2 linked regions of the Synechococcus elongatus PCC 11801 genome follow. The protein of the gene in region 1 binds, or shares a complex with, the protein of each later gene. Links are inferred from orthologs where the notes say so. Each region holds a gene or a part of one and is shown on either strand. Other genes may lie near its edges. The genes, in order: uvrB and pcrA.

Evidence for each region.
Region 2: the proteins of uvrB (region 1) and pcrA are in contact, whole or in part, in a crystal structure (PDB 7EGT), measured with the Thermus thermophilus proteins. The link is inferred for Synechococcus elongatus PCC 11801 from one-to-one orthologs. Residues at the interface, in WP_096411307.1 of Thermus thermophilus: Glu23, Leu25, Arg26, Asp27, Gly28, Glu29, Arg30, Phe31, Arg55, Glu326, Asp327, Phe328, Glu379, Ser382, Gln383, His398, Gly400, Arg401; in WP_096412145.1 of Thermus thermophilus: His654, Arg656, Phe657, Gln666, Asp668, Glu669, Lys680, Arg681, Leu682, Ser683, Lys685, Tyr686, Ala687.

The regions. Positions count from the first base shown.
Region 1 is NZ_CP030139.2:2,375,732-2,379,012, reverse strand. The notes cover bases 142-3,101. They hold uvrB (excinuclease ABC subunit UvrB), read left to right. Parts: upstream 142-601; coding sequence 602-2,602; downstream 2,603-3,101. Other genes in these bases: DOP62_RS11895 (DUF3531 family protein), read right to left, coding at 2,664-3,101; DOP62_RS11905 (DevA family ABC transporter ATP-binding protein), read right to left, coding at 142-480. Also shown: more of DOP62_RS11905, read right to left, coding at 1-141; more of DOP62_RS11895, read right to left, coding at 3,102-3,119; DOP62_RS11890 (Sll0314/Alr1548 family TPR repeat-containing protein), read right to left, coding at 3,123-3,281. UniProt on the Escherichia coli protein: The UvrABC repair system catalyzes the recognition and processing of DNA lesions. A damage recognition complex composed of 2 UvrA and 2 UvrB subunits scans DNA for abnormalities.
Region 2 is NZ_CP030139.2:1,354,007-1,357,397, forward strand. Bases 206-3,275 are described here. They hold pcrA (DNA helicase PcrA), read left to right. Parts: upstream 206-583; coding sequence 584-2,968; downstream 2,969-3,275. Other genes in these bases: DOP62_RS06470 (hypothetical protein), read right to left, coding at 206-373; DOP62_RS06480 (hypothetical protein), read right to left, coding at 3,047-3,275. Also shown: more of DOP62_RS06470, read right to left, coding at 1-205; more of DOP62_RS06480, read right to left, coding at 3,276-3,373. UniProt on the Escherichia coli protein: A helicase with DNA-dependent ATPase activity. Unwinds DNA duplexes with 3'-5' polarity. Translocates on single-stranded DNA with 3'-5' polarity. Initiates unwinding more efficiently from a nicked substrate than double-stranded DNA.

The sequences.
Region 1 (3,281 bases):
AGCACGGGCGATCGCCACACGCTGTTTTTGCCCCCCAGAAAGGTTCTCAGGGTAGTAGTCGAGGTGATCGCCAAGGCCCACCGCTGTCAGCATTTGCTGCGATCGGGCGATGCGTTCGTCCCACTTTAGATCAGCCTGCAAATCTAACGTCATTTGCACGTTCTGGCTCGCTGTCAGAAAGCGTAGGAGGTTATGGGCTTGGAAGATGTAGCCGATATTGCGCCGCACCTCGACGCGTTGGCGTTGGTTGGCTTCGTGTAACTCTTGGCCCAGCACGGTCAGGGTGCCGGTCTGCACCGATCGCAACCCTCCAATTAACGTGAGAAGGGTGGTTTTGCCACAGCCGGAGGGTCCAGTCAGCAGAACAATCTCGCCAGGATTGAGATCGAAACCAACATTGAACAAGACCTGTTTTTGCAGTGAGCCGTGGCCATAAAAATGGTCAAGGTTCCGAATGGAGACCACTGGTTCGCTGCTCATGACCCTCTCCAAAGAGCTGCCTGCATTTTAGCGGTACTGTCTGGAGCAGCTGCGTGGGCGATCGCCCTTGAATGGTGCAGGATTGCTATCTTCAAGCAACAGTGGCAGCCACATCCCCAGCATGACGCCCTTTCAACTGCAAGCCCGCTATCAACCAATGGGAGATCAGCCCACTGCGATCGCGCAGTTGGTGCAGAAAGTTCAGGCAGGGATTCCCTATCAAACGTTGCTGGGTGCAACCGGAACTGGCAAGACTTTTACGATCGCTAATGTGATTGAACAGGTGGGGCGACCCGCGCTAGTTCTCGCTCACAATAAAACGTTGGCGGCGCAGCTTTGTAATGAGCTACGCGAGTTTTTTCCGAATAATGCAGTTGAGTATTTCATCAGCTATTACGACTACTATCAGCCCGAAGCCTACATCCCCGTCACCGATACTTACATCGCCAAAACAGCGTCGATCAACGAAGAGATCGATATGTTGCGGCACTCCGCCACTCGCAACCTCTTCGAGCGGCGCGATGTGATTGTTGTTGCCTCTATTAGCTGCATCTATGGCCTCGGCATCCCCAGTGAATATTTGAAGGCAGCCATCCCCCTAGAAGTCGGGGCTGAAGTCAATATGCGCGAGGTGCTACGCCAACTCGTCGATGTCCAATACAGTCGCAACGACCTAGAGTCAGGTCGTGGTCGGTTTCGGGTCAAGGGCGATGTTCTGGAAATTGGCCCTGCCTACGAAGATCGGATTATTCGAGTTGAGTTCTTTGGCGATGAAATCGATGCCATTCGCTACATCGATCCCGTGACTGGTGAAATTCTCCAAAGCCTCGATCGCCTCAACATTTATCCGGCCCGCCACTTTGTCACCCCTGAGGAGCGACTAGAAACCGCGATCGCCGAGATTAAAGCGGAGCTCAATCAACAGCTGCTGACCTTACAAGCCGAAGGCAAACTAGTTGAAGCCCAACGCTTGGAGCAACGCACCCGCTATGACCTCGAAATGCTGCAGGAAGTAGGCTATTGCAACGGCGTGGAAAACTATGCCAGGCACCTCGCGGGCCGCGAACCAGGATCACCGCCGGAATGTTTAATCGACTATTTCCCCAAAGATTGGCTCTTGGTGGTTGATGAATCCCACGTGACGGTACCCCAGCTACGCGGGATGTACAACGGCGATCAATCCCGCAAAAAAGTGTTGATTGATCATGGCTTTCGACTGCCTAGCGCGGCGGATAACCGCCCTTTGAAGTCGGAGGAGTTTTGGGACAAAGTGCGGCAGTGCATTTTTGTCTCAGCCACGCCCGGCGATTGGGAAGTGGGGCAATCGGAAACCCATATTGTCGAACAAGTCATCCGACCAACAGGGGTGGTTGACCCTGAGGTTTTTGTCCGACCCACAGAAGGCCAAGTTGATGATTTACTCACAGAAATTCAGCAGCGGGTCAGCCGTCAAGAGCGGGCTCTGATTACAACACTGACCAAACGGATGGCCGAGGACTTGACTGATTACTTGGGCGATCGCGGTGTTAAAGTTCGCTATCTCCACTCCGAGATCAATTCGATTGAACGGATTGAAATTCTTCAAGATCTACGCAACGGCGATTTTGATGTCTTGATTGGCGTCAATTTACTGCGGGAAGGCTTGGATTTACCTGAAGTCTCATTGGTCGCAATCCTTGATGCTGACAAAGAGGGCTTTTTGCGGACTGAGCGCAGCTTAATTCAAACGATCGGTCGTGCGGCTCGCCACATCAACGGCCAGGCAATTCTCTATGCCGATCGCCTGACCGAAAGCATGGAAAAAGCGATTGGCGAAACCGAGCGACGGCGACGCATCCAACTGGAATATAACCAACGCCATCAGATTACGCCTCAGCCGATCAGCAAGCGATCGAGTAATGCCATTCTGTCGTTCCTCGAAGTCTCGCGGCGACTGAATAAACAAGAACTAGAAGTTGCCGTCAGCCAAGCGGATGATCTTTCCTTGGAGGAAATTCCAAATCTGATTACTCAGCTAGAAGCACAAATGAAAGAAGCCGCCAAAAATCTTGAATTTGAAGAGGCAGCTCAATATCGCGATCGCATCAAAAAGCTGCGTGAGCGACTCGTCGGTCGTCACTGACAAAAAACTGGCTCGAGTTCAGACCCAAGCCAGTAATGCTCAGCAATCGCAACCGATTGCGCTAGTTCCAGTCATCTGCCGCAAAGTCAAGATTGCGGCGTCCTGGTGAGGGCCAATCGGCATTTTCACCGCCGATAAAGACCCGCTCTAAACCGACCATTTCTTCGCTCAGCCGCTGCAGTGCGTTGAGCAACACGTCCAGCGCGATCGCATCACTCGTACCCAAATCAAACCAGCAGCGAGCCCAACGGCCCTGATACTCCACTTCTCCCATGTTGTGCATCAGGGCTGGCAGACTATTCCGCTCCTGAGCTGACTGATAGCTCATGTAGCTCAGCTCAAGTCCTTCATCTTGAGCCTGCAAGTTCTCGGCATTGAAGCCACCGAGCTTACCGAGGAAAAACCATGAGTCAAAAACTTCCTCGAGATATTGCTGCTCGAGCGGTGCCGGCACCGTACTAAATTCAACCCAAATCCAGCAGTCGAACGGGTTAAACTCACGAAATTCAATTTGCATAGGTTACAGCGAAGGCAAGGTGGATGGTCCCCAAGGACCTGGCGCTTGGGTGACTTGATCGCGCAGAGCGACGCAGTCTTGACCGCGATTATCGAAGGTTTTTTGGTTATTGCAGGCTTCAAAAAAGAGCTGCCAAACTAGCGGTTGCGGCAGTTGTGCAGA
Region 2 (3,391 bases), 1.0 Mb from region 1 along the record:
TGGAATCCCCCGAGGAGTTGTAGAGGGTGCTGCCCCGACTGTTGCCGCCGTTGCCATTACCCACCACACTCTGGAGGGCACGGCCGCAGTCCGCGATCGCAGTATTCACCGCAACATTGGGATTGACGCCGCTCACCACGGACTGGGTGTAGCTGGTTTTAACGCAGTTCAAACTCCAAGCCACCAAGCTATCGCTGGGGGCATAACCCATCTGCGCTTGAAAAGAAGTCGTGAAACTGCGGACAAATTCGTAGTCATCTTGCGTGGTCCAAGCTGGATAGGCCTGAACAGGCAGCATCACGCCCGTCAGACCGATCGCGATCGCAGCCAGTTGAGCAACAGCAGGGAAAGGGGCGTTCGGAGTCAAAGTCATGGCTGTTGAGGGAGTCGAAGGAACGAGACCTCAAGAGAGGTTGTCCTCACTCTCGCGGCAGCATTAAGCGTTCGCCGTGACTGAAATCAGTGATGGCTGTGATTTTGATCACAGGGCGCAACCTCCCTCACAGAGCGATCGCTCCCGAGTCAGAAAGCGGAGCGATGACCAGAGGCGATAGGCTGAGGAACAGCCCTGTTCGCGAGCGCAATGTCCAGCGACTTCCTTAGCCAGCTCAATACTTCTCAACGTCGAGCCGTCGAACACTACAGCGGTCCGCTGCTGGTGGTTGCCGGGGCTGGGTCTGGCAAAACCCGGGCACTGACCTTTCGGATTGCCCATCTGCTGCGGCAGCATCGCGTCGATCCAGAAAATATTTTGGCGGTGACCTTCACCAACAAAGCCGCAAAGGAAATGAAGGAGCGGCTGGAACGGCTGTTCGCGCAACAACTGGCGGAATTGCAGTATGGCCAACCCTTCACAACGCTACGGGAGATTGAGCAAACCCAACTGCGATCGCGCGTCTATCGCGAAGTCACAAAAGATTTGTGGATTGGTACATTTCACGCAGTTTGTGCGCGGATTCTTCGCTTTGATATCGACAAGTATTGTGATCCGAATGGCCGTCGTTGGACGAAGCAGTTCTCAATCTTTGATGAAAATGATGTCCAAGGCTTAATCAAAGAGATTGTTGGTAATCAACTCAATCTAGACACCAAGAGATTTGAACCGAAGTCTGTTCGCTACACGATTAGCTCAGCAAAGAACAATGGTTGGTCACCCGATGAATTTGAACGACAGCAGCCGAACTATCGCGGCCGTGTGATCGGGGAAGTTTATCGCCGCTACTTAGATCAGCTCGCTGCCAATAATGCTCTTGACTTCGATGATTTATTGCTGATTCCAGTTCAACTCTTTCGACAAAATGAGCAAGTTCTAGCCTACTGGCACCAACGCTTTCGCCATGTTTTGGTTGATGAGTATCAAGACACCAACCGCACCCAGTACGACTTAATTCGACTGCTGACGACCAACGGTGCTGAAACAAGAGATTTCGATCAGTGGCAGCATCGCTCAGTCTTCGTGGTCGGGGACGCTGATCAATCGATCTATTCCTTCCGTGCGGCTGACTTCACGATTCTGATGGGCTTTCAGGATGACTTTGGCGATCGCCTGCCGGATGATGACACCCGCACGATGGTCAAACTCGAAGAGAACTATCGTTCGACTGAAAACATTCTTCAGGCTGCCAATGAGCTAATTCGCAACAATACTGAGCGAATCGATAAGGTTTTGCGACCCACCCGAGGCAGTGGTGAAGCGATCGCCTGCTATCGGGCCGATGATGAAATTGCGGAAGCCGAATATGTGGTTCAGCAAATTCGTCAGCTTGAGCAACAGAATCCTGAATTAAATTGGGGCGACTTTGCGATTCTCTACCGCACTAATGCTCAATCACGAGCCTTTGAGGAGTCATTAGTCCGTTGGAATGTTCCCTACACCGTGATCGGGGGCTTGCGCTTCTACGATCGCCGCGAAGTCAAAGATATCTTGGCTTATCTAAGGGCGATCGCTAATCCCTTTGATGCGGTTAGCCTGCTACGAGTTGTCAACGTTCCCAAACGGGGCGTCGGCAAAACTACCATTGGTCGACTCGTTGATGCTGCGCAGGAGTTAAATGTCCCTCTCTGGGAAATTTTGCGCGATGCAGAAACAGTGCAAAACCTCGCAGGGCGATCAGCTAGAGGGTTACTTGAATTCGCAACTTTAATTCAGCAGTTTCAAAACCAAGCCGATGAACTCCGACCTTCTGAACTGATTCGCCAACTCTTAGAACAATCGGGCTATATTGCTGAGCTCCAACGCAGTGGCACTGATGAAGATGAAGATCGTCGCCGCAACTTGGAAGAGTTAGTCAATGCAGCGATTCAATATGAAGAAGAAAACGACGATCCCAGTCTGATTGGCTTTCTGGGAACAGCTTCACTAGCTTCAGATGCCGACAGCAAAGAGGCGAATCAGCAAGTCTCTTTGATGACACTTCACGCCTCGAAAGGGCTGGAGTTCCCTGTTGTCTTCCTAGTTGGTTTAGAACAGGGACTCTTCCCTAGTTTCCGCTCACTCGACGATCCGCGCGCTGTCGAAGAAGAGCGACGCCTCTGCTATGTCGGGATCACTCGCGCTCAAGAGCGACTGTTTTTGACCCATGCCAGTGCTCGTCGGCTTTGGGGTGGCGGCCGCGAACCTGCAATTCCCTCCAATTTTTTGAGCGAGTTGCCGGCTGAACTGATTGTTGGTCAGTCGCCGCGTAGTCGCCACCAACCCATTCCCAGCATCAGCCCCCAAGCCACGACTGAACGACGCACGAGTTTGCGCGATCGCGTCGCAGCAAATGCCGCCACAGTTGCCCAGTCACAACAGCCTGCTCGCCAGTGGCAAGTGGGCGATCGCCTCCAACATCGTCAGTTTGGCGTTGGTCGCGTCACCCGAATTTTTGGGGCGGGCGATCGCCAGTCGATTGTGGTTCAGTTCAGTGGTGCAACGGGGCAGCGCATTCTGGATCCGCGCTTAGCACCGATTGAACCGCTCGGCTAAGCCAATCCGTTTCACCCTTCAATCCGCGTGAAAGTTGCGATGCATGAGTCAGTGAGCTGAGCATCTCTGTCTCTCCGGTCAGCTCATCGAACTTTTCTGGCTAGCACTTGTACTGAGACTCATCGACGACTCAGGACTTTGTACGGCGATCGCAGCAGCCCAATCGGGCCCGAGTGAAATGAGGCGATCGGGCAGGATGCGCACCAGTACAGATCCCAAGGGCGATCGCGCCTCAACTTGGATCTGCTGATGCGGTCTTAACTGCAGTGCTTCTCGTATGGCCGAAGGCAACTCCAGCACCGAGAGCGTGCAATGAAGCGGCGCGATCGTTAGGCGAATCCCTGCCTCACAGTTCAGCACCGGAGCATTACCGCCGAAGTGAGAGATCTTGGGCAACACAGTCATGCAGACCTCTTGGACTTG